Regions from separate parts of the Jeotgalibacillus marinus genome, predicted to be linked through region 1. Evidence: riboswitches for the same ligand, from Rfam matches in the RefSeq annotation. Region 1 holds a riboswitch; the other holds the start of a gene.
The links. A riboswitch is a leader RNA that binds a small molecule or an ion and turns the genes downstream of it on or off. The one in region 1 is predicted to bind S-adenosylmethionine.
Positions count from the first base shown of each region.

Region 2: linked by a shared signal. The riboswitch ahead of AB1471_RS10455 (bifunctional homocysteine S-methyltransferase/methylenetetrahydrofolate reductase) and the one ahead of AB1471_RS03055 (methionine ABC transporter ATP-binding protein) in region 1 are both predicted to bind S-adenosylmethionine.

Region 1 is NZ_JBFMIA010000002.1:2,175-17,832, reverse strand. It holds gene AB1471_RS03105 (hypothetical protein) at 1-851, opposite strand, end outside; gene AB1471_RS03100 (hypothetical protein) at 1,595-1,879, shown strand; gene yidC (membrane protein insertase YidC) at 1,944-2,678, shown strand; gene AB1471_RS03090 (SDR family NAD(P)-dependent oxidoreductase) at 2,809-3,564, shown strand; gene AB1471_RS03085 (MFS transporter) at 3,636-4,775, opposite strand; gene AB1471_RS03080 (M15 family metallopeptidase) at 5,108-5,947, shown strand; gene AB1471_RS03075 (NAD-dependent epimerase/dehydratase family protein) at 6,085-7,068, shown strand; gene cls (cardiolipin synthase) at 7,339-8,787, opposite strand; gene AB1471_RS03065 (MetQ/NlpA family ABC transporter substrate-binding protein) at 9,021-9,836, opposite strand; gene AB1471_RS03060 (methionine ABC transporter permease) at 9,855-10,505, opposite strand; gene AB1471_RS03055 (methionine ABC transporter ATP-binding protein) at 10,495-11,523, opposite strand; SAM riboswitch class I at 11,664-11,770, opposite strand; gene AB1471_RS03050 (metal-sensitive transcriptional regulator) at 11,959-12,306, shown strand; gene copZ (copper chaperone CopZ) at 12,319-12,528, shown strand; gene AB1471_RS03040 (heavy metal translocating P-type ATPase) at 12,611-15,019, shown strand; gene helD (RNA polymerase recycling motor HelD) at 15,232-15,658, opposite strand, start outside.
Region 2 is NZ_JBFMIA010000008.1:77,168-92,825, reverse strand. It holds gene metH (methionine synthase) at 233-3,679, opposite strand; gene AB1471_RS10455 (bifunctional homocysteine S-methyltransferase/methylenetetrahydrofolate reductase) at 3,657-5,519, opposite strand; SAM riboswitch class I at 5,738-5,871, opposite strand; gene AB1471_RS10450 (potassium channel family protein) at 6,300-6,956, opposite strand; gene AB1471_RS10445 (hypothetical protein) at 8,131-8,688, shown strand; gene AB1471_RS10440 (DEAD/DEAH box helicase) at 8,724-9,851, opposite strand; gene AB1471_RS10435 (cation diffusion facilitator family transporter) at 10,130-11,080, shown strand; gene AB1471_RS10430 (ABC transporter ATP-binding protein) at 11,616-13,457, opposite strand; gene AB1471_RS10425 (ABC transporter ATP-binding protein) at 13,438-15,177, opposite strand; gene AB1471_RS10420 (potassium/proton antiporter) at 15,341-15,658, opposite strand, start outside.

The DNA.
Region 1 (15,658 bases):
TTTATTTTCTTAACTTTTGGACGAGAACGACTTAGAGCGATTTGCACAGCTTTTAATGAATATTTATACGAAAAGTAATCACGTAAAATCGTGTGGACATCTTGTGCAGAGAGATGTGAAAAATCCAGTTCCGTTTTATAAATGTAAAGTACGCTTAGCGCTTGGTCTTCCATTCGTTCGAGCAATGATGGATTCGGGTTTTGGTCTAAATGAAGCTCTTCCAACGTGAAATCGAGTAACTGACGCTGACGATCGTTTTGTGTGGTATTTGTTAAATCAGCAGCATTTTCCTGCTCAGAGTTGATCTTTTTTAAGTTCCGAATATAATGAATGCCTGTCTCGGTAATCTCGTACGTTTTCTGAAGTTCTGCTAGGCCAAATTCTTTTAAATAGTCTTTTTTTACACACGTATGAAAACTTAAATGGATATTATTCGGAACAGTGTGGCGTGCTTCAGAAAATTGTTTACGTACAGATTTAGCTGTAAATGATGGCTGTAATTTATATTGAGATAAATAAAAAGCCATCGCCAGGGTGAACTGCCATTCTGAGTGAAGAGGCAATTCTTCAAGAAAAAGCTGAATATCACGTTTTTCTTCTATCGGTATCTGGGCGATTGGTTTGCGTGTAGTTGAAGGTTTTTCAAGATCAAGGGTGCCCGAAATTTTAACGTCACGTGTTGCTGGATTAGGGATTGGATCATTTCTATCAAAATTGATCTCTTTATTCATCAATTGTGATAGCAAATCAAGGGCAATCGGTTCGTGACGATCAATAAAGGATGCGTCTCCAGAAACTGTGTATTCAAAATCTTTATAACGAACACTTAGTGTGCCCTCTTTTTCACTCATTCTTGGCCCTCCTCACAAAAGTTAACTTCACTAGTTCACTCAACGGAAAATATATTATATTTTAATTTTAGCCCTTTCAACGAGAAGTTACAACACTTTCGTTCTGTATTAAGAACTATCTTTTGATTTGTGAAATCTTGTACTACTACCACTAGCTTGTACCATAAGTACATAATTAAACAATTTATTATGTAAGTTAAAATATTCAAACACCTGTAAATCGTCTGCTTTGTGCTCATTCGTGAAAATTGCCTTCAGATCTGTATAAGCTTTCTTATCCCACTTATTCAATTCGACGTTTGGCTAGGTACTCCTTTTTTTAGTTTCATATCTCTTAATTCCATTAGTGTTGGCTATGATTCGATTATTCTTATCATTGTCTATTTTAAGAATTTTATCCAACTTGACTTTAAAAGTTAAAACGTTTAAAAATTTTCTTCACAGAATGTTAAATCTTGTGTCACAGAAAGGCTTTTTTAAAAAAATGTTGTTGTGAAGATACATAATCAAATTGATAAGTTGTCGCAAGGGCAGGTGAGGGCAGTTCACACTTAAATATGTCTATATTGTTAACCAGTCAATCATTCTTTGCATTTCTTGTTGTTCAGATGATACTTCAATCAACTTTAACTTTAGGAGTCTAGTAATAAGAAAATTATAGTCATAAATACATTATTCATTCTTTGCATTTCTTGTTGTTCAGATGTATACTTCAATCAACTTTAACTTTAGGAGTCTTGTAAATGGAACTATTTATACAGGCTGTGATGGAGTCCTTGCAGGAAGGGACGATCCCTCTTGCTTACTTATTATTGTTGATATGGAGCTTTAATGGCCCACTTAGGATCAGTGGACTTAAGCAAAGCTGGTCACGAAAAAACATAATTGTTCCTTTAAATAATAATAGATCAACAACTAACTCACGTGCAATCGAAGCGTATTGTAGTCGCATGCTTTTCGGAAAGGCGATTAAACGAAAAGTTTGCCCGGATGATTCTGAAGATGCGTACGTTCCTTTTTCTATTTAAAATAATCGGATTTTAATAGAAAAAGGAATGGTGGAAAAACGTGAAGAAATTATCAGTATTATTAATGGGGACGCTAGTAACACTCTTTTTAACAGGATGTGTAAGTGTTGAAAACGTAAAAGGGATATTCGTACGTCCTTTTGAAATAGGGATTTTTGAAATAGGAACATTTTTTAATGATGATTTTGGTTTGTCGATTATCATCATCACATTGATCATCCGACTGATCCTCATGCCGTTCATGCTCAAAACGTACAAAACCCAGCAAGTGATGAGAGAAAAAATGGAGATCTTAAAACCTGAAATGGATGATGTTCAAAAACGGTTGAAAATGGCTGAATCAAAAGAAGATCAAATGAAAATCCAACAAGAAATGATGGGGCTTTATCGTAAACATGGCGTAAACCCACTCAATATAGGGTGTTTGCCACTCCTCATTCAAATGCCAATTTTGATGGGGTTATATTTTGCGATTAGAAGCTCAGAGGAGATTGCAACACACTCGTTTTTGTGGTTTAGCTTGGGAAGTCCAGATATGGCGATGACGCTGATCGCGGGTGCCATTTATTTTGTTCAGGGGTTTGTAACATTAAAAAATATGCCTGAAGCACAGCGCAAACAAATGAAAATTATGACGTTTATATCACCAGTGATGATCATGTTTATTTCATTTTCGGCCCCAGCAGCTTTACCGCTTTACTGGACTGTTGGAGGAGTGTTTCTCATAATTCAAACGTTGATCGGTCAAAAGCTTTATCGTAAACGTCCTGAAAAAACCGAGGAATCCGTCCAGGCTTGAACGGCAATTAATATGATTTGAAATTAATAATAAAAAGGTAAGCTGCGATCTTCGTAGCTTACCTTTTTATTGTAGAACCTCACCTCAAGAAAAGTGTATACTAAACAAAAGAAATTAAGGAGGACTTTACATGATTTGTGCTATTGTAACAGGTGCTTCTAAAGGATTAGGGGCTGCAATCGGGGATCAACTTCTAGAAAATAATATTCACCTTATAGATGTGTCGCGATCAGGAAACGATGATTTGAGAAAAAAAGCTGAGGAACACAACCTCAATTATCATCATGAAAAATTGGATGTTAGCTCAACAAAGGAGTCAGTGAATTTCTTGCAGAGTTGGTTTGATGAGCAAACAAACAGACCACCAGAAAAGCTTTATCTTATACATAATGCCGGGACAGTTGAACCCATCGAAACGGTTGGTCAGTTAGATGCTGATTCAGTTGAACGTAGCGTCCATATCAATTACATTACGCCTGTTTTATTAACGAATATAGCTTTCGAACGTACAACAGAACTTGGGATCTCATTGACAGTCGTTAACGTTACTTCGGGTGCAGCTGACAAACCAAATCATGGTTGGAGTGTATACGGAAGTACCAAAGCTGCGCTAAATTTATTTACAGAGACAGCAGCACTAGAACAGAGTAAAGCAGATTCAGAGCATATGATCATCTCATTTAGCCCAAGTATTATGGACACTGATATGCAAAGTGTGATTCGCTCATCCTCCTCATCCGCTTTTACGCAAGTTGAACGATTTAAAGAATTTAAAGAAAAAGGGCAACTACGACAACCGCATGAGGTAGGAAAAGCTCTTGTACAATTATTGATGAGCGAAAAACTTGAAAACGGAAAGCTATATCACATCAACGATCTTCTATAGAAATAGCGAAAAACCTTCAACCATTAGTGAAAAGAAGTAATGGTTGAAGGTTTTTTGGTCGTACGAAGGAATTAAGCTAGTTTACGCATATGCATCCACAAGCCCAAGAAGATCGTAGGAATCACAGCAACTCCCATGCCAATAAATGCATAACCAGAAGACACTTCATATAAATAGCCTCCTACTTGCGTTAATACTGCAGCACTAAATCCCATTCCAAGAGACGCGTAGACGCCTTGTGCGGTTGGAATTAATGGTCGATCAACGGCACGATACAAGTAGCGGATGAATGCATAATGGGCGAGGCCGAATGTTACTGAGTGTAAGGTCTGCGTTAAAATAAAGATCCAAAGTGAAGGGAAAAGACCCACTAAGACCCATCTAATAACTGAACCTATGCCAACAATGATAAACATGGATGACACCGGTGTGTGTTTTAATAGTCGATCTGCAAAGGCAAAAAATAGTATTTCAGAAAGCACCGCGATATTTAAAATAAAGCCAATGTAAAGACTAGAAACCTGTAAGTCTTGTAAATAAATGAATCCATAGTTGTAATAGGCCGCATGTGAACCTTGAATTAAGATACAAATACTCATGACAACAATAAAACCTGGTGTAACAAACAGAGCACGGAAGCTGCCTCTTTGTGGACTTACTCGTTCATGTAAAGCTTCTGGAGCAGATCTAAAAGAGGCTGTAATCATCATGACGCACCCTAGTACCATGACTACCATAATCGAAGATTCGGACCATATGGCCGTTGTGATCCCGATCACAATTAGTCCCACTGTATACCCGAGAGAACCCCAAGAACGACTTCGACCGTAATTGATGTTGTTCGTTCTCATAAGCAGGGATGCATTGCTTTCCATCATTGGTAGCATGTTTGGATAAAACAAACTAAATAATATCATCACAACCATCAGACCGAAAAATGATTGAACGGGGATAAATAAAAGTAACAAAGCTGTTGAAATAAGAGGTAAGATTTTCATAAGTTGAGCAAGACTAAATCGTTTACTTAACTCAGGAAAAAAGAACAAGGTTGAAAAAGAGCGTGCGAACAGTCCGGCTGCAATAATCGAGCTTGCAGATGCAACACTAAGATCCTTTTCAAAGACGAGCCACCCTGTCCAGTAAGGTAAAAATACGCCCCACGTAAAGAAGAACGTAAAGAAATTAGTAGATAACCACGCTTGTTGCTTCAATTTAAATCACTCCATCTATCCATTCAAATAATTGTCGAACCCTAGTATAGCAGAAAGAAGGACGACAACAAAATGTATCCTGCCTTTTGATATTTCACCACAAATACCAAAAATTGCATTAAAAAATAATCTTCAGATAGAAAGAAAGGAAAAAGGCGTTTTTTTACAGATATAGTGGGGTTTAGAACAAAGCTCATAAACTGATTGAGTGACCTACTATTGTAGGGTTTTCTGTATTATTTGTGTTTTCGCTGTGTTACTGTAATATCTTTTGGTAGAATGGTGTAGTGATTGAAGGATTTAAATTGTTGCCAGAGAGGATAAAGTTCATCATGAGAAAAGAGAGATTATTTATAAATAAAAAAAAGAGAACGAAATGGTGGATTTCTTTAGCTGTGATCTTCACGATTTTAGTAGGGGCATCACTTGGTACATTGAGTATGTATAATTGGTCCGTTAACCAAGCAATACAAGGATTATTTTACAATACAAAACAACCTGTAAATGTTGCCGATGACACAGGGGAAGAAAATCCTTCAGATAATAATGAAGAAGATCCAACATCTGAAACGCCAGATCCTTCTGAAGATGAACTAGATGATGTAACACCACCGACATATGGGGAAAACGAAAAAACACCAGAAACGATAGAGGAGCCAACCTTTGTGGAGGACGTACTTATTTCGAATAAGCAAAACCCTATTCCAGCTACTTATGATCCTGGTGAGAGCGAAGAAGCAAGAGAAGCATTTTTAGCAATGAAAGCAGCAGGAGCTGCGGAAGGTTTTGATTTAGTCGCATTTAGTACGTATCGATCGTATGATACTCAAGTTCGCTTATATAGTGAGTATGTGGAAGACTATGGTCAAGATGAAGCTGATCGTTTTAGTGCGCGACCGGGCTATTCAGAGCACCAAACTGGCTTAAGTTTTGATATAGGTGAGGTTGGACAAGAGATACATTGGGCGGAAGATAGCTTTCAAGATACAGCTGCAGCGCACTGGCTTAATGAAAACGCTCATAATTTTGGTTTTATCTTGCGCTATCCAGAAGACAAGGAACACATCACTGGGTATAAATATGAAGCATGGCACTTTCGTTATTTAGGGGAAGATCTTGCTACAGAAGTTTATAATAGTGAATTAACGTTAGAAGAATATTTGAATATATAAGATTAGAAAACCTGCCTGGGATGATGTTCTTGGTGGGTTTTTTCAGATAGTCTTCTCTAATATGATCTTAATTCTTTTAATTCTGAATATTGAAAGTTATAATGGGTTTAATATCTTCACAATAAAGGAGGCGTTAGATGAGGTTGTTAATTCTGGGTGGAACACAATTTTGTGGTCGGCATATGGTAGAGAGTGCACGAAAATCAGGTCATGAGGTAACATTGTTTAATCGAGGGAAATCGAATCAAGACTTATTTCCTGATGTTGAAAAACGTGTTGGTGATCGAAATGGAGATTTAACGTCCCTAGAGGAAGGGGCGTGGGATGCGGTTATCGATGTGTCAGGTTATGTGCCGAGTCAAGTGAAGGCAACGACTAATCTCTTAAAGGATCGAGTGAAGCATTATACGTTTATTTCAACTATATCTGTCTATGAAGATTTTACAAAAGGTCCTGTGATTGAAGGCGAGACAAAACTCGGTGAACTAACAGAGGATACAGAAGAAGTGACAGGGGGAACATACGGGCCACTAAAACAACTTAGTGAAGAAATCGTAAAAGAGACATTTGGTGAGCGTTCGTTATGTATTCGCCCAGGTCTGATCGTAGGGCCAGATGACACAACTGATAGATTTACGTACTGGGTCAATCGAGTAGGAGAAGGCGGTTCCGTACTTGTACCAGGTGAACCGTCAAGAGAAATTCAATGGATCGACGTACGGGATTTAACAGAATGGATCATTCGGATGGTAGAAAAAGAAGCGACTGGAACGTACAACGCAGCTGGATTAACGTACTACCCATCAATGGAAGAATACGTAACGACTGTTAAAAAAGTAACGAATTCGGATGCGGTGTTTCAATGGGTATCTGACGATGTGTTGACTAGACAGGGAGCTTTCGCATTTGTGGAAGTGCCGTTTTGGATTCCACGTAGCGAGACGTATCCAGATGGATTTATTTTAGCGGATGCCACGAAAGCTATTGAACAAGGGTTAACGTTTAGATCTGCAGAAGAAACGATTAGAGATACGTTTATATGGCAAGCTGCAAGAAAAGGTCACCAATGGAAAGCAGGTCTAACGAGTGAAAAAGAAAAATCCATATTAAGTTCAATATAACGGAATAAATTGTTTTTTGTGAAAATATAATAAATAGGCCTACTAATATGTGGGAGGTGGAAGATGTGGATCGTATTACAAGGAATGGTTATATTGTCGCTGCCATCCATACGGCATTTTTCCTGAATCTAGCGTTTGATTTTATCATATTTTCTTGAATAACAGTATAACAAAAGGAGCTTCCCTAGCTGTTGTAGGGTAGCTCCTTTGTTTTTGTTTGACTTACTTCATCGTCTAGCTCCATGATAGGAGCTGGTTGAGCTTTGGATCTTATAAAATCGGTGATAGTAATCTTGATATCGATTCTTTAAAACGAATGTAATGAGAACGTTGCTGATAAAGCTCTGGAGTTAATTCGGTAGATAACTCCATATCTTCAATGAAAATTTGGCAAAGGGTTGTCACCGTTTCTTGATGATACACAAAGGCATTTACTTCAAAATTCAATCGGAAACTACGTAAATCAATATTTGCTGTCCCAACAGAAGCGGCTGAATCATCGGTTACTAAAGTTTTTGCATGGATAAATCCATTTTCGTAAATGTAAATTTTTGCACCGGCTTTAATGAGTTCGCCAACATAAGAATAGGTGGCCCAGTACACAAACATGTGATCCGGTTTATTTGGAATCATAATGCGTACATCAACACCTGACAATGCTGCGATTCTTAAAGCGTCAAGCAAGCTTGCATCAGGTATAAAGTAGGGTGTTTGTATGTAAATATATTTTTTGGCATTCGTCACCAGTTTGATGTAGCCATTTTTAATTTGCTCCCACTCAGAATCTGGTCCACTCGAAACAATTTGCATCGCAACGTCTCCTTTAAGAGGAATCGAAGGAAAGTAATCATCTGCATATTCAATATCATATCGATACGAGGCTTGATTCCAATCAAGAATGAAACGAGTTTGGATTGGGTGAACGGCACTTCCTTCAACACGTAAATGCGTATCACGCCAGTACCCGAAACGTTTATTTAGACCTAAGTATTCATCACCAACATTAAATCCACCGATATATCCGACTCTGCCATCTATAATGATGACTTTACGGTGATTTCTAAAATTTAGACGTGGGTTAATGAGAGGTACGTGTGAAGGAAAAAAAGCTTCCACTTCGCCACCAGCTGCACGGAGTTCTCTAAAGTAACGTTTTGTCATCCCACGCGAACCCATGTCGTCATAAAGCACACGCACTTGAACACCTTGCTGCGCTTTTTTTATCAACAAAGCAAGTAGTCGTTTTCCTAAGTCATCACGTCGCAAAATATACGTCTGAAGATGAATATGGTCTCTTGCAGCTTCAATGTCTTTGAACATAGCCATAAATTTCTTTTGACCATCAATAAAAATATCCACAGCATTGTCTTGAGTTAAAACGGAGTCATCATTTTTAAGTTGCATATAAATAAGATCTTGCATGGCTTCTGTTTCTTTTGATTTGAATTCGAACGTTTTGTCCTGGATGGCATTACTTTGATAACGGATCAGCTGCTCAATCCCTACTTTGCTTCGTTCATCCCAATCAAATAAACGCTTTTTATTCAAGCGTCTTCCAAGAAGTAGATACAAAGCAAATCCTAACACAGGAATAAAAAAGAGGACCATCAACCATGCCCATGTAGCGCTTGCATCTTTTCGCTCGAGGAAAATAAGAATGCCAGCAAAGATGAAGTTTAAAAAAAAGATCAATCCAACAAGAATTGAGATCCAATCCATAATAATCCCTGCCAATCTGTAAGTGGTTTAGAGTAGGTTTAATAAGTTCTTTCTATTATATATGAAAACTAGGGAAAATACGCTTAATTAGTAAATGCTTCAAATTTTTGGTCGTGAATGATAATGAAAAAACCTTCATTCCATAATAATGATGTGGAATGAAGATTTAAATAAAATATTCTTTTTGAATAGGGGAGTGGTTAACGATGTGCGTGAATTCTTGGTTCTCCCTTTTAGTATTGTGTCAATTCCTCAACTGAAACAAATGTAGGAATCATTCCACCTTTATATTCGTCTTCAATAAACTGTGCAACATCGTCCTCTTGATATAGTTCTGCAATCCTTTGAAGGTCTTCACGTTCTACATCTTCTGTACGACTTGCAATAATATTGAGGTAAGGAGTTGCCGTTTCGCTTTCACGGAATATAGAATCATTTGTAGGACTGAACCCAGCGTCCACCGCGACGCCATTATTGATAATGGATGCATCTACGTCTGGTAGAGAGCGGGGGGTTTGACCTGCAACGACAGGTAGAATCTCGATGTTTTTAGGATTTTCAATAATGTGTTGATCCGTACCTGTTAATCCTGCGTCATCACTTAATGTGATAAGCCCTGCTTCTTCAAGCAAAAGTAGGGCGCGTCCTAAGTTCGTTGCTTCGTTTGGAGCGGCAATTGTTGCGCCATCTGGTAGTTCGTCAATAGATTCGACCTTTTCTGAGTACAGGGCCATAGGTGCGATAACTGTTGCCGCGATTGGAGATAATTCTAATCCTCTTTCTTCAATAAATGAATCAAAATAAGAGATGGTTTGAAAAGCATTTAAATCTAATTCACCCTCATCAAGAGCAATATTTGGTTGTACATAGTCTGAAAATGTTACGATTTCAATTTCAATATCTTCTTCTGCTGCTTTTTCCGCAACAAACTCCCAAATGCGTGTATCCGAACCACTGACGCCTATTTTAATTGGTCCGCTTTCATCGTCTCCGCACGCTGATAACTCGATTGATAAGAGTGAAATAAGAGTCAGTATTGTTTTTTTCATGTCAAATTCCTCCTGTAATTAGCTTCTTCGAATTTTTTTAGATAGTAAATTACCTGTTGATTGTAATCCTTGAACCATGATGATTAAGATCCCAACTGTGATATACATGGTTGTTGTATCAAAACGTTGATATCCATATGTGATAGCTAAATCACCGAGCCCTCCGCCCCCAACAGCACCAGCCATTGCAGAGGCACCAATCAATCCAACCGTTGCGATGGTCAACGCTAAAACAAGAGAGCTTAATGCTTCAGGAACTAAAAATCGAAAAATAATTTGACCTGGTGTAGCGCCCATCGCTTCAGCTGCCTCGACCACTCCTTTATCAACTTCTAACAGAGAGTTCTCGATAAGTCTTGCAATGTAAGGACCAGCATAGAAGACGAGAGGGACAATCGCTGCTGCAGTTCCAATAGATGTTCCAACAATAAAGCGAGTCACTGGAATGATGGCGACCATTAAGATAATGAATGGAACGGAACGAAAAACATTTATAATGCCATTTAGAACATTGAAAAAAGGTGCGTTTTCGAGTAAATGTCCTTTTCGTGTAACAACAAGCAAGATACCTAGCGGAAAACCGATGAGGGTAGAAAATAATAGTGAGAATCCGACCATCGAAATCGTTTCCCACAATGCTTCAGTGATCTGGTCAGTACTAACTAGCATGGTTGATCACATCCTTTACCGCTATGTTTTGCTGTTGAATCGACAACAACGCTTGTTGAATTTGCGCACGATCACCAATAAATTCAACGATCAAGTTACCATACGGAATTCCTTGTAGTTCTGTAATATTGCCGTACAACACATTTAAATCAAGATCAAATTCACGAGAAATTCTTGATAAAAGCGGTTGACCAGTAGAGGATCCTGTATATTGAATACGATAAATTTGGTGATGCTCTTTCTCTTTAATTTCGTTAAGTATACTTTCAGGAAGTTGGTCGTTCATGATTGATTTGACAAATTTCTTTGATGTCGCATGCTGTGGGTTCGTAAATACATCAAACACGCTTCCTTGTTCTTGCACCACACCATTTTCAAGCACGGCAACCTTATCGCAAATCTCTCTTATCACGGTCATTTCATGCGTGATAATTAAAATCGTAATGTTGTATTCCTGGTTAATCCGCCGCAGCAGTTCCAATATCGATTGCGTCGTTTCAGGATCAAGCGCTGACGTTGCTTCATCACAGAGCAGAACGGAGGGGTTGGTTGCCAATGCACGAGCAATGCCAACGCGCTGCTTCTGCCCCCCAGAAAGCTGGTCGGGGTATTGTTCAGCCTTATCCTCCAACCCTACAAATGCAAGAAGGTCTGTAACTCTTTTAGTCACAACACTTCTTTTTAAATTTGAAAGAAGAAGAGGCATAGCGACATTATGGAACACCGTTTTTGAATTTAAGAGATTGAAATGTTGAAAAATCATTCCGATATCTTTTCTCGTTTCTCTAATTTGTTTTTTGGATAGCGTCGTAAGATCTTTTTGATGAATAAGAATTCTTCCTTCGGTGGGACGCTCTAATAGGTTAACGCAACGAATGAGTGAACTTTTCCCCGCTCCGCTGAATCCAATGACACCGAAAATTTCACCTGTCTCAACTGTTAAATCAATGCCGCTCAACGCATGAACAGCGTCTTCACCACTGCCATACGTTTTTGTAACTGATTCAAATTGAATCACTTTTATACCCCCTCAGAAAATATAACTAAACAAATAGTATTAGTTGGTTTAATTATGAGAAGAGGACTCTTTAGTGAAAATATGATACAAAAAAGCCTCTTCTCGCAAAAACAAGAAGAGGCTACTCGCGTAAACACCTCTTCTCATCTCTCAGACGAATGTCTGCTGGAGTTGGCACGGTGCTTGCAATCGCAAGTCCGCTGCCGAGGTATCGTAGGGCCAGTCCCTCCACCTCTCTGGATAAGAAGATATTGTTCTATTCAAATGTTGTTCCTAACTTTACTACGCGTTTTTTAACTTGTCAAACAATTTTTAAAATATTATTCATCTTGGGGAAGAGTGCTTTATCATGACAAAGCGAAACAAAGGGCTTTACATACCTAGAGGGGGTATGTTATTCTTATTGCAGGAAAGAAGTTACTAGGAGTGATAGGCATGGCGGATCTTGAGGGAAAGGAAAACATGCTGAAGGTGGATGGTGGTCATTGTGCAACAAATCATGAGCGCAAGAGTCATCATTCAGATGCAATGAAGAAAAACTTAACAACGCGATTAAATCGTATAGAAGGGCAAATTCGTGGGATCAAAAAGTTGATTGACAAAGATACCTACTGCGATGATGTCATTACTCAAATTGCTGCATCTCAATCAGCGCTCAACAGCGTTTCAAATCTTTTGCTAGAGGGTCATATGAAGAGTTGTATCGTAGACCGCATCCAAGAGGGTGACCTTGAGGTGGTTGACGAATTACTTTCAACGATGAAACGATTGACGAAAAAATAGGGGGAATGAATCATGGTAGAATCGGTAACGCTAAATGTAGAAGGTATGTCATGCCAACATTGTGTAAACGCAGTTGATACCAATGTACGCGATCTTGCTGGAGTAAACGAAGTACGCGTTCATCTTGAACAAGGTACAGTTGACGTTGATTTCCAACCAGCGTCCGTTACAGTAAGTGAAATTCGCGAAATAATTGAAGAGCAAGGTTACACAATCAAGTAATAAATAGTAAAAGTGTGCAGCGAAGGCAGCGCACTTTTTTTACCAAAGAAATATACCCTTATGGGGTATGGGGGTGGCTAATATGACACAATTGAAAAGAGAAATACAAATCTCTGGCATGACATGTACGGCTTGTTCCACACGTATAGAAAAAAGTCTTCAAAAGCTTGAAGGCGTTGATCATGCTTCGATTAACCCTGCACTTGAACAAGCAAGTATATCTTATGATTCTACAGCATTGACGCTAAAAGAAATTGAACAAAAAGTTGAAGACCTAGGGTACGGTGTTGTGACATCTAAGGCTGAATTCGATATTATAGGTATGACCTGTGCCACGTGTGCCACGCGTGTTGAAAAAGGACTTAACCGTTTGGAAGGCGTGAAAACGGCGAATGTAAATTTAGCTTTAGAGCAAGCAACCGTAGAATTTAACGAAAGTAGTTTGGCGGTTGAAGATATAATCGCACAAGTTCAAAAACTTGGTTATGATGCAAAGCGAAAAGATGATCAACAAGAGCAAGTAGACCATCGTCAAGTTGAAATCCAAAAGCAGCAACGCAAGTTTATCTTTTCATTGATTTTCGCACTGCCGTTGCTTTGGACGATGTTTGGTCATTTCAGTTTTACTTCGTGGCTATATGTTCCGGATATCTTGATGAATCCATGGTTTCAAATGGCACTCGCCACACCCGTTCAATTTGTCGTTGGGAAGTCGTTTTATGTCGGTGGTTATAAAGCCCTTCGACATGGTAGTGCGAACATGGACGTACTTGTTGCACTAGGTACATCTGCTGCATATTTTTACAGTGTGTATTTAGCTTTCCAATCAATCGGAATGCAAGGTCACCAAATGGGTTACTATTTTGAAACGAGTGCGGTACTTATAACGCTTATCGTTTTAGGAAAACTGTTTGAAGTAAAAGCAAAAGGCAGATCATCTGAAGCAATCAAAAAACTAATGGGTCTTCAAGCCAAAACGGCCTTCATCATCCGTGATGATAAAGAGCAAGAGGTTCCTTTAGAGGACGTGCGTGTTGGAGACATCATGATCGTGAAACCAGGTGAAAAAATCCCTGCAGATGGAACGATTTTAGAAGGAAGTTCAGCCATTGATGAATCGATGATTACTGGTGAAAGTGTCCCTGTGGATAAAAAACAAGGAGACGCTGTCATTGGATCGACAATGAACAAGCAAGGATTTTTGAAAATAACCGCTACAAAAGTTGGTAAGGAGACGGCGCTCTCACAAATTATCAAAGTTGTAGAACAAGCTCAAGGTTCTAAAGCGCCAATTCAGCGTCAAGCAGATAAAATCTCTGGTGTTTTCGTCCCGATTGTTGTGGGCATTGCGTTGCTTACGTTTATTGTTTGGCTTACGGTTGTCTCACCAGGTGAAATCGCACCTGCACTAGAAGCAACGATTGCCGTTCTTGTTATTGCTTGTCCTTGTGCGCTCGGTCTTGCAACACCAACATCAATCATGGCCGGATCTGGTCGTGCAGCTGAATTCGGCATTTTATTTAAAGGTGGAGAACACCTAGAAATGACACACACAATTGATACGATCGTCCTTGATAAAACAGGGACCGTAACGAAAGGTGAACCAGTATTAACAGATGTGTTAGCGGTGGGAGAATGGTCTGAAGAAGACCTACTCTATCTTGTTGGTTCAGCCGAGAAAGGCTCAGAACATCCTTTAGCTGAAGCGATTGTTAAAGGAATTCAGGCTAAAGATCTTAAAGTTGGATCTCCATCTTTCTTTGAATCAGTCACAGGGTTTGGCATACGCGCTACTGTGAATGAAAAAGATGTGTTAATTGGCACGCGTAACTTGTTGAAGCAATCAGGTATTGACAGCAATGATGTGGAAGATGCGATGATGACTTTTGAGCAGGCTGGGAAAACAGCGATGCTCGTAGCAATTGATGGTGAGTTAGCCGGAATGGTAGCTGTTGCAGATACCATTAAAGAAACGTCAAAAGAAGCGATCACTCAACTGCGTTCAATGGGGTTAGATGTGATTATGATAACTGGTGATAACAAACGAACTGCGATGGAAATTGCAAAAGAAGCAGGAATTACAAAAACCATTGCTGAAGTTTTGCCAGAAGGAAAAGCAGATGAAATTAGCAAGCTTCAAGCAACAGGTAAAATAGTTGCGATGGTTGGCGATGGAATTAATGATGCGCCAGCACTAGCAGTGGCAGACATTGGAATGGCCATTGGGACAGGCACTGACGTTGCAATGGAAGCTGCAGATATTACACTCATTCGTGGTGACTTAAAAAGTATTGCGGATGCAATTACGATGAGTCGCAAAACGATGAAAAATATTAAACAAAACTTGTTCTGGGCATTTGGGTACAATACGCTAGGAATTCCCATTGCAGCTGTAGGTCTGCTCGCACCGTGGTTAGCTGGAGCGGCCATGGCATTTAGCTCCGTCTCCGTTGTATTAAACGCACTGCGTTTGCAGCGAGTAAAGTTGTAAACGAACAATGTAGAACTCCCCTGATTGGTATGCCAGTTCTCGCAATGTGGAGAAAACAAAAAACAGTTCAGCACACAAAAACGCTTGGGAAGTAACTTAACCAAGCGTTTTTGTTCATCATAGTTAATTGTTTTTGATAACTAACTCCTGCAACTACTTAAATCACATTTACCATTGGGGAATTATGAATAGTTCTTAACATAACGAATCCCCTAAGTCAGTCCATCCACTTTATCAGCATCCACATACTGCAACAGTAATTCTTCTGGTTTTTTGCTATATAAAAAGAGTCGGTGCATGGCGCGTGTCATGGCGACATAAAGTAATTTAATATCAAGCTCATTCTCTTCATATTTCACTTCCAGAGAAGGAATGAAAACGGCGTCAAACTCCAGACCTTTGGCTAAGTGGGAAGGGAGGAGGGTGATGTGATCTTTTTTCAAATCTTCATGTTCAGTGATTAGTTGAACTTTTACTAAGCTAGACTCCATTCGTTTAAAAATAGCTGTGCATTCAGCCGGTGTTTTTCCAATGATGGCGATCGTGTGATAACCGTCTTTTTTTACCGAAAGGATATCTTTTTCGATTTGGACGGCCATTTCATCATGATTTATCAGGTGATATGTAGGCATTTCGCCA
Region 2 (15,658 bases), on a different contig from region 1:
GCTTTTTGTTCAAATTACTATAGGTAAATAGTCACTAAACGTGGATAACGTGAGAGTATGCTTCGATAACGGAAACCTTAACTTCGATAAACGAGTTCTAAGCTTCGGAAAACTGCACATAACCGCTGATGCCCCCACCATAATCTGTAGTTATGTCCCTGATTCTGTAAATACACATCGCATGATTGATTAGAATTATCGTGCTTGATTGCCTCTACCTTCGCGTTCAATCCTACAAAACATTAAAATACCTAGCCTCCGGATGAGCAAAAACAATCGCGGAAACCGAGGCTTCCGGCTCCATCATATACCCATCTGTCAGTTCAACCCCGATTTCCTGGGGCTGAATCAATTTAAACAGCTTTTCTTGATCCTCTAAATTAGGACAAGCTGGATAGCCAAATGAAAAACGTTGGCCTTGATACTTAGCACTGAAACGCTCTTGCATGGTGAAGTCCACAGCATCCGGGAAGCCCCAGCGATCACGCATTTGCTGGTGAACGAGCTCTGCAAAGCCTTCTGCTGTTTCAAGAGCAAGTGACTGCAATGCATGGCTTTCCAAAAAGCGTCCTGCATCTTTATAAATTTGCGCTTTTTCACGTATACCACGACCAGCAGTAACAGTGAAAAAGCCAACATAATCAAGTTCACCGCTATCGACTGATTTTAAATAATCCGCCAAACATAGGAACGGTTCTCTAGGTTGACGTGGAAACGTAAAGCGTTCAATCTCGCGACGATGATCGGTCGGATCATAAATAATCACATCATCCCCGTTCGATTGTGCAGGAAAGAATTGATACACAGCAGAAGGTTGAATAAGTGATTCTGCTTTTACTTCAGAGATCAAGTTATCCACTACAGCTTTAATTTTCATCGTCTTCTCATCTTTTTCTGCCAGCAAGCGTGACACTTTTCCTTTTACACCTAAATGATGCCCAATCAGCATTTGCATATTAATATAGGCCTCTACGTGAGCAACGGAGTATGAATTCAGCACTCTTCGTTTTAAGTCTGAAGGAGTGAACACAGGTACATCTGTTGAAACGGCTGGACGCGTTTTAACTGCAATAACCGATTTCTCTTTTTTTTCATAAGGAACAGCACTAGCAATGGCATCACGTTTCGCTTGTCGTTCTTTAACTAGCTGCACTCGCTCCAGCTCGTCCTGCAATTGGTTTGCAAGCGTGAGTCCGTTCATCGCATCTTTCGCGTAAAGCACGAGCCCCTCATAGTTTTGCGAAATTTTTGTATCCACAAATTTACGTGAGAGTGCTGCCCCACCAACTAAAATCGGAATCTCCAAACCCTCTTCTTGCATATCACTTGCCGTAATCACCATTTGCTGAGCAGACTTTACGAGTAATCCAGATAAACCCACAAGATCCGGTTTCTCTCGCTTAATTCCTTCTATTAATACAGTAGGCGTGACTTTGATACCAAGGTCCACAACATCATAGCCATTATTGCTTAATATGATGTCGACCAGGTTTTTTCCGATATCATGCACATCCCCTTTTACTGTTGCAAGGAGGACTTTTCCTTTAGATGAAGACATATCGGATGCATCCATATGAGGTTCAAGAAAAGCTACTGAGGCTTTCATGACCTCTGCACTTTGAAGCACTTCAGCAACGATTAACTGATTGGCATTAAAAAGACGCCCCACTTCTTTCATTCCCATCATAAGCGGTCCATTAATAATGCTTAGAGGTGCTTCGTATGCTGCTAATGCTTTTTCTAAATCAGGTAGCAACCCCTCTTTTGTCCCTTCAACGACGTAATAAGCTAGGCGTTCCTCTAGTGTCATATCAGGCATAGTAGATTTCATTTCTTTTTTCTTTCCACGATAAAATTCGGTAAAGAGTGCGAGTGATTCGTCTGTTGTATCAAACAACAGTGTTTCTGCCATCTTCACTTCTTCTGTTGAAATAGATGCGAAACGTTCTAGTTTTTCAGTATTAACTATTGCGTAATCAAGCCCTGCTCGTGTGCAGTGGTAAAGGAATACAGCGTTTAATACTTCTCGACCAACTGGCGGTAAACCAAATGACACGTTGCTAATGCCTAATGTCGTTTGCACCAATGGCAGTGCTTCTTTAATCGCTTTGATCCCTTCAACCGTTGCTTTCGCTGAACCGATGTACTGCTCATCTCCTGTTCCAACTGGAAATACAAGTGGATCAAAAATAATATCTGAAGGATTCACACCATAATCTTCTACTAAAATTTGATACGAGAGTTTGGCAATTTCAAGCTTGCGTTCTACAGATACACCCATTCCAATTTCGTCTATTGTTCCCACAACAACCGCTGCACCAAACTTTTTAACTAAAGGAATAACGGCATCAAATCGCTCAAGACCATCTTCTAAATTGATCGAGTTAATAATCGCTTTCCCTTGTGAATATTTAAGCGCTTTTTCAATAACCGCTTCATCCGTTGAATCAATCACGAGTGGAACTTTCACTTTTTTCACGACTTCCTGAATAAATTGTTCCATATCATCTAGTTCTTCACGGTCAGGATCGGCTAAACAAATATCGATGACATGTGCGCCCCCTTTTACTTGTGCACGAGCAATTTCAGACGCTTCTTCTATCTTTCCTTCAGCGATTAATCGTTTAAATTTACGCGAGCCAATCACATTTGTGCGCTCGCCAATCATAAGGGGACGCATGGATGGATCGTCATACACAAGGGGTTCAATTCCTGACACGGTGTGTACTTGCTTTTTCACGATCTGTCTAGGTTTAAATTTCTTCATTGATTCGGCTAATGATTTGATATGAGCTGGCGTCGTACCACAACACCCGCCAACAATATTTAGCCAGCCTTTTTCTGCAAAGCCTACAAGCTTCTTGGATAATGAGTCGGCTGTTTCATGATATTGTCCCTCTTCATCAGGCAATCCCGCATTCGGATAACAGCTAACGTACGAGTTGCTTAAATCGGAAAGTGATCGTATATGATCTTGCATAAATTCAGGACCCGTTGCACAGTTCAGTCCGACGGAAACTGGGTTCATGTGCTCAACACTTATATAAAATGCTTCGATTGTTTGTCCAGCAAGTGTCGTACCCATTGGTTCAATCGTTCCTGAAATCATGATGTGAAGCTCTTTACCTGTTCGTTCATATGCTTCTTGAATACCTAAAAAAGCACATTTAACGTTTAAAAGGTCCTGACTTGTCTCAACAAGTAACAAGTCTGCTCCACCGTCAATCAACCCTCTCGCTTGTTCAGCGTAAGAAGATGTTAGCGCCTCAAAGGTTGTTCCCCCTGTAACGCTAAGTGTTTTCGTCGTTGGACCCATAGACCCAGCGACAAATCTTGGTTGAACAGCTGTTGACCATTTAACTGCGGAGCGTTTGGCAATTTCAGCACCAAGTTTGCTTAATTCATACGCGTCTTGCCCAATATCGTACTCTTCAAGCACCACACTCATGCTTCCGAAAGTATTTGTACAAACAATGTCTGCTCCTGCCGCAAAATAAACATCGTGGATTTGTTCAATTAAATTAGGTGCCGTTCGGTTCAAATTTTCATTACAGCCTTCTAGTTCTTCTCCACCAAAATCATCAGTACTCAGCTGAGCTTCTTGAAGCATCGTGCCCATTGCTCCATCCATAATGAGGATTTTTTTCTCTAGTTGTTTAATGAATAACGTTGGACACATTCGAAATCCCTCCAGCTCTTTTGGCAGCTTGTTCATTTGCGTATCTTGTTAATTCAACCGTGGTCTCATAGCGCATAAATGGTGTAATTAAGTAAATGCCGTTAAACAACTCGAGCGCTGCATCAATCAATGCTTTTGTGATCAAGATGCCTTCTTGAGCTGATTTTTCTTTATCATCAGATACTTTTAACATACGTTCACGAACCTCATCTGATAGCTTAATCCCTGGAACTTCATGATGTAAAAACTCTGCATTTCGACTACTCGTGAGTGGCATAAGTCCAATGTACATTGGTTTTTCAATGTGTTTTGTATGGTCATACACATCCAATAGCTTTTCTTGTGAAAAGACAGGCTGACTCATAAAATAATCTGCTCCAGCTGCAATCTTTTTCTCCATACGCACCACAGCACGTTCGACACTTCGTACGTGAGGATTAAATGCAGCGCCGATTGAAAAGGAAGTTGATTCTCCTAAATCTTTACCAGACATTGAAATGCCTCGATTTAACTGTTGGATCATTTCAATCAATTCAAATGAAGACACATCGTACACAGATGTTGCTCCAGGGAAATCCCCAACCTTTGTCGGATCACCTGTTACCGCTAAAATATCGTGCAACCCAAGCGTATGGAGCCCCATTAAATGAGACTGGAGACCAATTAAATTACGGTCTCTACACGTAATATGAACAAGTGGCCTTGCGCCAACTTCTTGCTTGATCAGGTGACCAAGAGACTCATTTGATACACGTGGACTAGCGAGAGAATTGTCCGCTAGTGTAATCGCATCAGCCCCCGCGTCCTTCAGTGCTTTTGCCCCTCTCATAAAAGCATCTGTGTTCAGTTTTTTTGGGGGATCTAACTCAACTACAACAGATGGTCGAGATAAAACAATGGATTGCAAAGGCTCAGGAATCACACGTGACTGCGATCGTACTTCAATTTTTGGTTTAGGAACGATGATCTGCTTTTCTTCTATCGGAACAGCTCCTTCTAACGCTTGAGAAAATGCGCGAATATGATCGGGCGTCGTGCCACAACAACCTCCAAGCAAACGAATGCCTTGTGCTTGAAAAGACTTTGCGCACTCTCCAAAATAATCTGCATTGTTGTTATATTGAAGCGCTCCATCAGAATAGGACGGAAGACTTGCATTAGGATACGAAGATAAAAAAGCGTGTTTGGGCAGTGGCACCCTTTCTAACGTTCTAAGCATATGAAATGGACCTTGGCGACAATTGATTCCAACAACATCGGCACCAACATTTTCTAATCTTTTCAAAGCCTCCGTAATCGGTGTACCGTCTTGAAGCACTCCAACTTCTTGAAGAGACACTTGTGCAACGATTGGAAGATCCGTTTCCTTGCGAGCAATTTGTACAAGTGTAGACAGCTCTGCTAAATCATAATAGGTTTCAAATAACAACCCATCCACGCCCTCTAAAAGCAAACAATAGAGCTGTTCTCGAAACGTACGTTTAATTTCATCTAATTCAATGAATTGTGGGCGAATACCGCGTATACCGCCAATCGTACCAAGAATATGCGTACCTTCAGTAGCAGCGGCTTTCGCATTTCTAACAGCGGCACTATTGATTTCTTTCACCTGATCCTGTAGACCGTATCGTTCCAGCTTGTGATAGTTGCCACCATATGTATTCGTTTGAATTACATCTGCTCCTGCATTGATATAAGCTGTGTGAATGCGTTGGATATGTTCTGCTTGAGAAATGTTTAACTCTTCAAAACATTGATCCGTGCCGTATGAATAGAGCAGCGTTCCCATCGCTCCATCTGCAATTAAGATTTTTTCCTGAAGCGCATCCAAAAAGTTCATGTCTATTCCCCTCTCTTATTTTTGTATTGCACTCCAATGTGGAGCCAGCTCGTTTTGTAGCTATTTGCTTAAAACTATTTCTGGAACTTTAGCGGGTTCTTCCCTTCATATGAAAAAGGATTACTTACATTTAAACCGACAAGTCTTTTTTAAATCTGTATGCAAAAAGGCCTTCTTATTTATCATTAAGAAGACCTGTACGTATAAGCTGACAACTCTCCTTATCTTCCTTGCACGCAAACAAATGTTTACAGGCAAGATGGAGTTAGCACCTTTTCAAATACTTTTAAAAAAAGATTGAAGGTTGCTGAGGTTTCGCAGGGCCTTGTCCCTCCACCTCTCTCGATAAGAATACAAACTATTTATTCAATTAAGATTACTCTACTAAAAATACACAATAGCGTCAATACTCAAAAATAAAAAAATTCTACGCCTACTCTGTAATTCCTGACAGCCACTATTCCACTTCATTATCATCGAATACATCCACTAGTAATCACTTGAGGTGTGTTTTCGAAGTTTGTTAGCTGTTTATCTAAGCTCATGACCTGTTTATCGAAGCTTGCATCCACTTTATCAGCTGTTCATGATAATTGAACTACCTTTTCAAAAAAAAACGTTCTCAACACGCGAGAACGTTTTTTCTTTCACCCTGCAAGTACCTTTTGGGAATAGTATTTTTTACTATGGACAGGTCGTGTGATTTAATAGCAAGTCCCCACAATAAAACCACGATTAAGATTGGGGTGACCTGAATGCTCCAACTTTTTTCACACATCATTACACCCCTTGCTTTTCAAATCGATGCAGTTTACGATTTTCGCCGATAACAATCAACATATCATCTTTTAAAATCTTGTCTTCACCAGTCGGCGAAACGATCATGTCGTGCGATCGGTATATGCCAACAATATTACAACCAAATCGCTTTCTTACATTTAAGGTTGCAAGCGTCTTGCCAATTATTTTTGGTGTAGCTTTTATTTCAACCATCGAATGTTCATCTGTAAGCTCAACATAATCAATTAAATGTTCAGAGGTTATACGGTGTGCAATTCTTTTAGCCATATCTTTTTCTGGTCGGATTACTCGCGTTGCACCAATTTTCTCGAGCACCTTTTGATGATAAAGGCTTGATGCTTTCACCCAAATTTCTTTTACGTCTAGGTCTGTAAGAATAAGCGTTGTTAAAATACTTGCCTCAATGTTTTCTCCAAAAGACACAACGACTAAATCAAAATTTCGTATCCCCTCTTGTATCAGGAGTTGCTCATCTTGTGCGTCTCCACGGATAACATGAGTAGCAATGTCGCTGAACCGATCCACTAGCTCTGGGTCACGGTCCATCGCAAACACTTCCGCTCCAATATGATGAAATTCTTCAACTAAATGACCACCAAAGCTTCCTAATCCTAATACAGCAACTTGTTTTTTCACGTTGATCCATCCTTTTCTATAACACGCGTTCTAAAGCACTACTATTCTTAACTAATGTATGAGTAGAAAACAAAAGCGCAAACGGCTTATTCAGGCAAGCATAAGACGCACAACACAAGTAGACGAATTTTGTTTACTTGATTGTGTGACCGACTCGAGAAACTGACCGCTAGAGCACAATGATGAATTTTCACATATTTAGTTATCAGCATTTATTTAAAATATTATTTCCTAAATAACAAAAAAACTACTTACCGACTAGAAAAATTCTTCTCGAATTTTCCTGAGTTGATGTCATGAACAAACTATAACGAAATATAATTCCTATATAACATTTTAATATGACTCTTCTTCCGGACTCGTAGATGATTTTCTCTTCTTTTTATTAGCCATTGTATTCACCAGTAAACTAAAAAGATAAACCCCATGAAAAGAATATTTTTAAACACACAAAAAAATTTTAAAAAATGTACGAAAGTTATGGTTTCTGACGCTGTAAGAATTACGACAAGTAAAATCATTGAAGTTATAAGAGAGAAATATATTTTAAATTGATTTTAAAAAATTAATACAAATCCAATCAGTACAAAAATCTGAAACCACTTTTCAAATATTAGTTTCCCCTTTTCTTCATTCATATCCACACGAAACTTTAAGAAAATTCTGAAATATCTTAAAAAGGAGAATGATGTAAAGTGGATCTCGCTTTCGAAAAAACGAAATTTAGCGACTTTGAATCTCACTATGAAAGCTATAATACTCCCCTTAAGCCTAAGAGTAAAGGGGAATGGAAAAAAATAATGTAAAGTCTTTTCTGCGTTTCTATCAGGTAAGGAAAACTCAATTGCATTTTTAGATACTAATAAGATTGAACCTAATGGAATAACTGCTCCAATAATTTTTAGTGTAGTAAATAAAAAACAGATAATTATATTTGTGAATGCATAGAAATAAGTATAACTAAGAACAAGAACTGTCACCACAGCAACCAGTTTGATACTACTCTACCTTCGCCTTGTTGCATAAAGGTCCTTCAATAACAAACCCAATCAACATCCATTTTTTTCAGAAATCATCATTCTATATATGACAAAAAATCCAAAAAATGAAACTTCGCCTTGATTCGTGCGTATAGGATTAGAAGTAGACCTTTAAAAGGATCAGGAGGTAAGCGATGAAAACACGGTCCATTTATTTGCTTTTAACCAATACTAAAACCCTTTTCACACGCTGCATTAAATATTTCACGCAGGCTGAATACAATCATGTTTCGATTGCTTTTGATTCAGAACTAAATGAACTATATTCTTTTGGACGAAAAAGTATGGTGTGTCCGCTATTTTCAGGTTTCGTTCAAGAAAATATTCAAAACGGCATTTATAAACTAAAAAGTAATACCTCTTGTTTACTGATGAAGCTAAGCGTGACGAAAAAAGAGTGGCGATCCATTCGTCAAGCAGTCGATCATTTTATATCAAATAAGAATCTATATAAATACAACTTAATTGGCTTGGTTGGATTTTTAATAAATCGAGAAATAAATCGAAGCAACGCTTTTTTCTGTTCTCAATTCGTGGCGACTGTTTTAAAAAATGTAGAAGACCCGACCAACGCACGAAAGCCTGGATTAACCGCACCGCACGATTTTTTGGCTATTCCTAACAAACACATCGTATATGAAGGATTGCTTCGAAATTATCGACAGAAAAAATGCATAATGCTCGCAGAATAAAGGATTCCCCCCTTCTCTGCGAACATCATGCTTTTTTATTCCTTCTTATCTAGTTGCCATTCACCGCGATAAATCGTCACAGGTTCAAGCTCAATCCCAAGCTGTTTCGCAAATCGCTTTACTTGTTTTTCTTCATAAGGTGTAACCAAAGAAAGAACTGTCCCACTCTTTCCGGCACGCCCCGTACGACCCGAACGGTGGATATATTGATCCAAATCCTCCGCAACGTCCATATGAATAACATACGTAACATCCTTAATATCTAAGCCACGTGTTGCAACGTCTGTTGAAAGCATCAATGGTAGTTCCCCTTTACGAAACTTCCTCATTGAAGCTGCTCTTTCTTCTTTGTTAAGATCACTATGAAGTGGTGCGATCTCCATATTTTTAAAATTAAGCTTCTCTGTTGCTATCAGAACGTCACGTACTTCGCGCATAAATGCTAATGATTTTTCGCTTTTCATTGACGACATTCTAACAACTTTTCGAATCAAGTCAATTTTCTCTCTTGCTTCACAAACCATGTATTGATGCTTTACATTACCCTCAGCAACAAACTCAGTACGATCTATGCGTACAAGTTCAGGGTTTTTCATCATCTCTCGCCCTTGCACTTCAGTTTCTTTTGGAAGGGTTGCTGAGAACATGGCAAGCTGACGCTGATCAGCCAAGGTACTTTTAATAATATCACTGATAGAACCCTTGTGTTCAGGCAACAAAAGTTGATCTGCCTCGTCTAAAATAATTGTCTTCATTTCATGCGTTTTAAGCTTTTTTTGTTTAATCAGTTCCAAAATTCGCCCCGGTGTTCCCACAACAACATGAGGTTGTTTCTTTAATTTCTCCAGCTGCCTTTTAGGGTTAGCTCCGCCAATAATCGAAGTTGCACGCACTCCACTCGGCGTGCCCCATGATTGAATAACATCAAGAATTTGCATCGACAACTCTTTGGATGGCGCTAAAACAAGTGCCTGTGGAAGCTTTTTTTTAACATCCATCTTTTCAATCACCGGAATGGCATATGCAAGCGTCTTCCCCGTTCCAGTAGGCGACTCAACAATCACATCACGCCCTTCAAGCATCTGCGGAATCACCTGATCCTGCACAGCAGTCCGGTTACCAAAACCAGCCTCTTCCCAACTTCCCTTCGTACGAACGAACATTAAATCCACACTCCGATCTATCAATTCATCTCTCCATTATACCACCGTTTTGTCGAATGTGGAAATCACTTTAGCACAATAAAGTCGCTTATCTCCTTTATCGCACTAAATTTTCTTTAAACCACACCATGACTACATTGCAGGGTTTTAGTGGATGTTTTAAGATGTTTGAGCGAAAACTTATTATAGTGAGGCTTTTAATGCTCGTGGTTTCTATTCAAGAGGGGATAGTAGGAATATGATACAAGTATTGGTAAAGATTAAAAGGAGGTTGGGTCATGGGTGAATTATTTGGTTTGCTAAAAGAAGGAAATAAACCCTCTTTATTAGCCGCTTTTGTTAATACGTTTATCGCTTTTTTAAAACTGGGCGCATTCTTTTTAACAGGGAATGTAGCAATGTTTGCTGAAATGATGCACTCATTTGGAGATGCGGCGAATCAATTTTTCGTTTTTATCGGTTCAGCTCTATCTAAAAAAGCGCCAACAGAACGTTTTCCTAAGGGATTTGGTCGTCTTGTTAACCTTGTTTGTCTTGGTGCCGTTATCATCGTGGGAATTTTATCATATGAAACAATCAAGGAAGGGATTAATCACCTTAGACACCCGGTGGAAAGCACTGGTTTTTTAATTAGTTTAGGGGTTCTTGGCATTGCTGTTATTCTGGAATTATTTGTTCTGTTTAAAGCAGGTAAAGAGATCCTTCATGAAGTAGGTATTAGCGCTTCTGGAGTAAATCCCTTAACAAAAAGTTTTGCTCATTTAAATCGTGCAAAGCCAGCAACGAAGCTTGTTTTTATGGAAGATTTAGTGGCAACAAGCGGTGGGTTACTCGCGATGATCGCCGTCATCATTTCTCATTATTCAGGTCTCGGCCAAGTAGAAGGACTCGCATCGATTATCATTGGTTTAATGATGTTTTATGTTGTTGGCCGAGTTTTCCTTGAAAATGCACGAGGAGCAATCGGGGAAACAGATGATATTATGCGTGGGAATATTGCTGATATCGTCCTTGCAGATTCATCGATTAAAGACATTCAACGGCTTGATGTCATTAAAGAAGGCGAACACCTTCACGTAGAAGTGGAAATCGAAGTGGACCCAACATTGACAATTGCAGAAGCAGACGACATTAAAGACCGGTTAGAACACCTCATCTATACCCAAAAAGGCGTGACAAGCGTCGTCATTGAATTTGATGAAGACAACCAAATAAGGGAATGGACGTAACAAAAGCCCTACCAGCCCATTCGCCTATCGATCTAACCAACACAAAAAAAACCTGACCCAAATTTCAATGAGCTAGGTTTTTTTGCGCTGAATCGCAAAACATTCATTGTAAAAAACAAAGAGGGTGCAAATCATGCGCACGTATCCACTCCTTAAATTCCTTCTGCTATCGCTCCAGTCAGACATTACCGTGGACACTTCTCTCAACTATTACCTCTCTGCCATAACTGGTCAGCTCTATTTGCACTCATACCTAATAAGAGGATAGAAATGATAAAAAAATAGAACCAAATTTCTACATTCTGCGCTGCTAATATTATAGCTATTATATTACATATGAAAGTACTAATTAATCTTGTCAAAAATTTTCTATCTTTAAATAAAATTCTATTCCAGGCCACCTCTATCCTCATCCTTTCTTAATCCTAAATACATAATTTCTCAAACCTATATGCCAATATACCGTAACCTCAATCGCACCATTTAGCAACCTCATCTGAATGACCATCAACGTGAATGAGACCGCCATACGCAATTAATCGCTTATCATTTTCTCTTTCAGCTGACTGGCATGTAAATCGGCGTAGAAGCCGTTTTGTTGAAGTAGTTTTTGATGGGTACCTCGTTCAATAAGTTCACCGTTGTTGAGAACGAGGATTTGGTCCGCATTTTGGACTGTGTTCAGTCTATGCGCAATCACAAAGCTAGTGCGTCCTTCCATCAGTCTAGACAATGCTTCTTGAATGTTAATTTCTGTGATGGTGTCTATACTACTCGTTGCTTCATCGAGTACAAGGATTTTCGGATCAGCTAACATGGCGCGTGCGATTGCTATGAGCTGACGCTGTCCTTGGCTAATACCTTGGCCATCAACTTGTAAATAGGTATCAAACTGTTTTGGCATTTTTCTAATAAAGGAAGCTGCATTAGCGAGTTGGGCTGCTTTCTCCACTTCTTCATCTGTTGCATTCAAACGCCCATAGCGAATATTTTCACGGATCGTTCCTTCAAATAAAAACGAATCCTGCAGCACAAACGCCATATGACTCCGTAAGCTTGAGCGTGTGATCGTCTGAATATCTCTTCCATCCATTGAAATGACACCCTCATTAGCATCATAAAAACGTGACAGCAAATTAATCATCGTGGTTTTACCGGCTCCTGTTGGCCCAACAAAAGCCACTGTCTCACCCTTTTCAACGGAAAAACTAACATCGGTAATCGTGTCTTCATCTTTTTCATAACCAAATGAAACATGCGAAAAGTCAACACGACCGTGAAGCTCATCCACATCTACTGCATCTTGCTCATCTTTACGCTCTTCTTCTTCGCTCATAATATCAAATACACGTTCAGCTCCCGCTACCGCGGATAACAATGAGTTAAATTGATTGGCTAAATCATTAAGAGGCCGTGTAAACTGCCTTGAATATTCCACAAAAATAACGATCACACCGATTGATACGACTCCGTTTAACGCAAGCACTCCACCAACAAGTGCGATCGCTGCGAAACTTAAGTTATTTAAAAAATTCATCACTTTAGGAATAAAACCTGAAAACGTTTGAGCCCAAAAACCAGCAAGCCTTAAACGCTCATTTCTTTCTTCAAATTGATAAATAACCTTCTTTTCTTGTGAAAATGTTTTAATAATTCGTTGGCCTGAAAGGGTTTCTTGAATGTACCCATTTAATTCGCCTAGATTTCTTTGTTGCTCTTTAAATAAACGACCTGTTCGTTTCGTAATCCATTTCAAACCAATATACATAGCTGGAATAACAAGCATTGTAATGAGTGTTAACAACGGACTCAAGTAGAGCATGACGCTAACTGTCCCAACCAACGTTAATATACTTGATACAATTTGAATCACCGAACTATTTAACGTTGAACTCACATTTTCCATATCATTCGTCACACGACTCATCAATTCACCATGTTGTCGTTTATCAAAAAACGGAATTGGCAGCTTATGAAGATGATTGAACAGCTGTGTTCTCATAGTAAACACCGTGTTCTGAGCAATGCGGATCATCCATAACGCTTGGAACCAAGTTGCTAAAGAGTGAATCACATAAATGATGGCTAATATCCATAACAAGCGAATCAAGCCATCCGTATCTTGCTTAACTATAAAATCATCAATCCCCATACCGACTAAAAAAGGACCAAGTAGTGCCATTGATGAGCTAATCACGACCATCACTATTACGAGAGATAGCTTTACTTTGTTCATTGCAAGATAGTGCCAAATTTTCTTTAGCGTACCACCAAAATTTTGTGCTTTTTTCTTACTTTTTGCCTTGCTATTTGCTTGATCTATTTCTTCTAGTGATCTTTTTTTGTAACGAAATGGTTTAGTAACCTCGTTGAACAAGAGTGAACGTCTCCTTCCCCACTTGAGACTCAACAACTTTGCAGTAGAGATCTGATGTTTCGAGAAGTTCACGATGAGATCCTTCTGCCAAAAGTATTCCATCATCAAGCAACAAAATATGATCAGAGGCCATTGTCGTACTTATTTTTTGTGTAATCATGACCGTCGTACATGACAATTCAGACAGCGCTTCAAGCAACTTCGCTTCTGTTTTCATATCGAGCGCACTTGTACTGTCATCCAATAGTAAAATGGTCGGTTTTCGCACTAACGCTCGGGCAATCGAAATACGTTGCTTTTGACCACCAGAAAGATTAACACCTTTTTGCCCAATTAAGGTGTCGTATTGTTTAGGTAAAGTCATAATCGTGTCATGAATTTGGGCCCTCTTTGCAGCTTCCTGAATATCTTCGAACGTTGCATGCTCATCTCCCCACGCAATATTTTCACGGACACTTCCTGTAAACAACATTACTTCTTGAGGAACACAACCAATTTGCTGACGTAAATGTTCGAGTTTAAATGCTGTAATATCCCGGTCATCAATTCTAATTTCCCCATCATCAACATCATAAAGCCTCGGGATCAATCCAAAAAGCGTTGATTTCCCTGATCCTGTAGCCCCTATAATAGAGACTCTTTCGCCAGATTTAATCGTAAAGGAAAGGTTCTTGATCACATTAATGTGCGATTCGGGGTAAGCAAATGAAACATTTTGAAACGAAATGTTGCCATTTTTTATTACACGATTTTCACTTAATTCTTTATCAATTAGATCAATGTCAGTTTCAAGTACCTCGCTAATACGATCACCAGAGGCTTTAGCGCGTGAGAGCACCATTATGATCATCGTTACGATTGATAGTGCTCCAGTCATTCTCATCGCATAGTTTACGACAGCAACAACGTCCCCGACACTGGCTTGGTTTGACGTAACCCCCACACTTCCATACCATAAAATCACTAAAATACTCACGTTCATCAGCAATAAAATAGCCGGCATTGTGACTTCGATCAACCGTAAAGCTGACACCGTTTTGTCCATTAGTGCATCACTTGATCGTTTAAACCGTATCATTTCGTGTTGTGCACGGAGAAACACTTTAATCAAACGAATGCCCACAAGATTTTCTTGCATAACATTATTCACGTGGTCAACTTGTTGCTGGACCTTTTTAAATAACTTTCCAGCTTTACTCATGATACCAACTAAGAATAGGATTAAGAGTGGAACAGTGATCACTAAAACAAGTGCCAATCTTGGATTGATTAAGAACGCCATGATCATACTACCAATAACGAGCAACGGTGCTCGCATCATAATTCTCAAGCCCATAAAAACTGTGTTTTGTAGCATCGTTACATCATTTGTAAGTCTCGTGATTAGTGATGATGTAGGAAATCTGCTGAAATTTGTGAAAGAAAATTCCTGAACCTTATCGTAGAGCCTTTTTCTTACATCAAATCCTAAGCTTTGACTAACGTGAGAAGAATAAAATGAATTCGTCACACCCGCTGCAAATGCCACAACTGAGCACCCTACAAGTACGCCACCCCACAATAACACGACTGATAAATCCTGTTTTAAAATACCCTCATCTATAATGTAAGCAATCAACAAGGGCTGAACAAGCTCTACTGTCAGCTCCATTAACATGAGAGTCAGCGCGATCGCAATCGCCACACGATAGGGTGTTAAAAATGAAAAAAGTCTCTTCATAAAGGCCCCGCCCTTCAATCTGCCCAATTAATTATAGCGCAAAATTTCAGATGGTTAATGTCAAAGTAATTCGCAACTCGAAATCCCCACCCTAAAATTTACAAAAAATCGCAAATCACTTTTCAATAACTAGGAAAGTAATTTGCGATTTTTGAAGTTGATTTTATCCTACTGCTGGTTTCTTTTGATAAAAACTCATTTTAACTAAATCTCTTGTTTTCTTTTTAGTCAATACGTAAAGTGTGTCTCCTACTTCAACCAATGTTTGACCAGTTGGTGTGACAATCTCTTGATCACGTATGATCGCTGTGATCAACGTATCTTCTGGGAGTGTGATTTCGATTAACGACTGACCCGCTACTGCTGAATGTTTTGGAATCGTTAGTTCAATCATTTCCGAATCAGTTTTACCTAAGCTGACGAGCTCCAAACTGTATGGATTCGCTTGCACCTCTTCACCCGTTAATCCGAGTTTATTTCC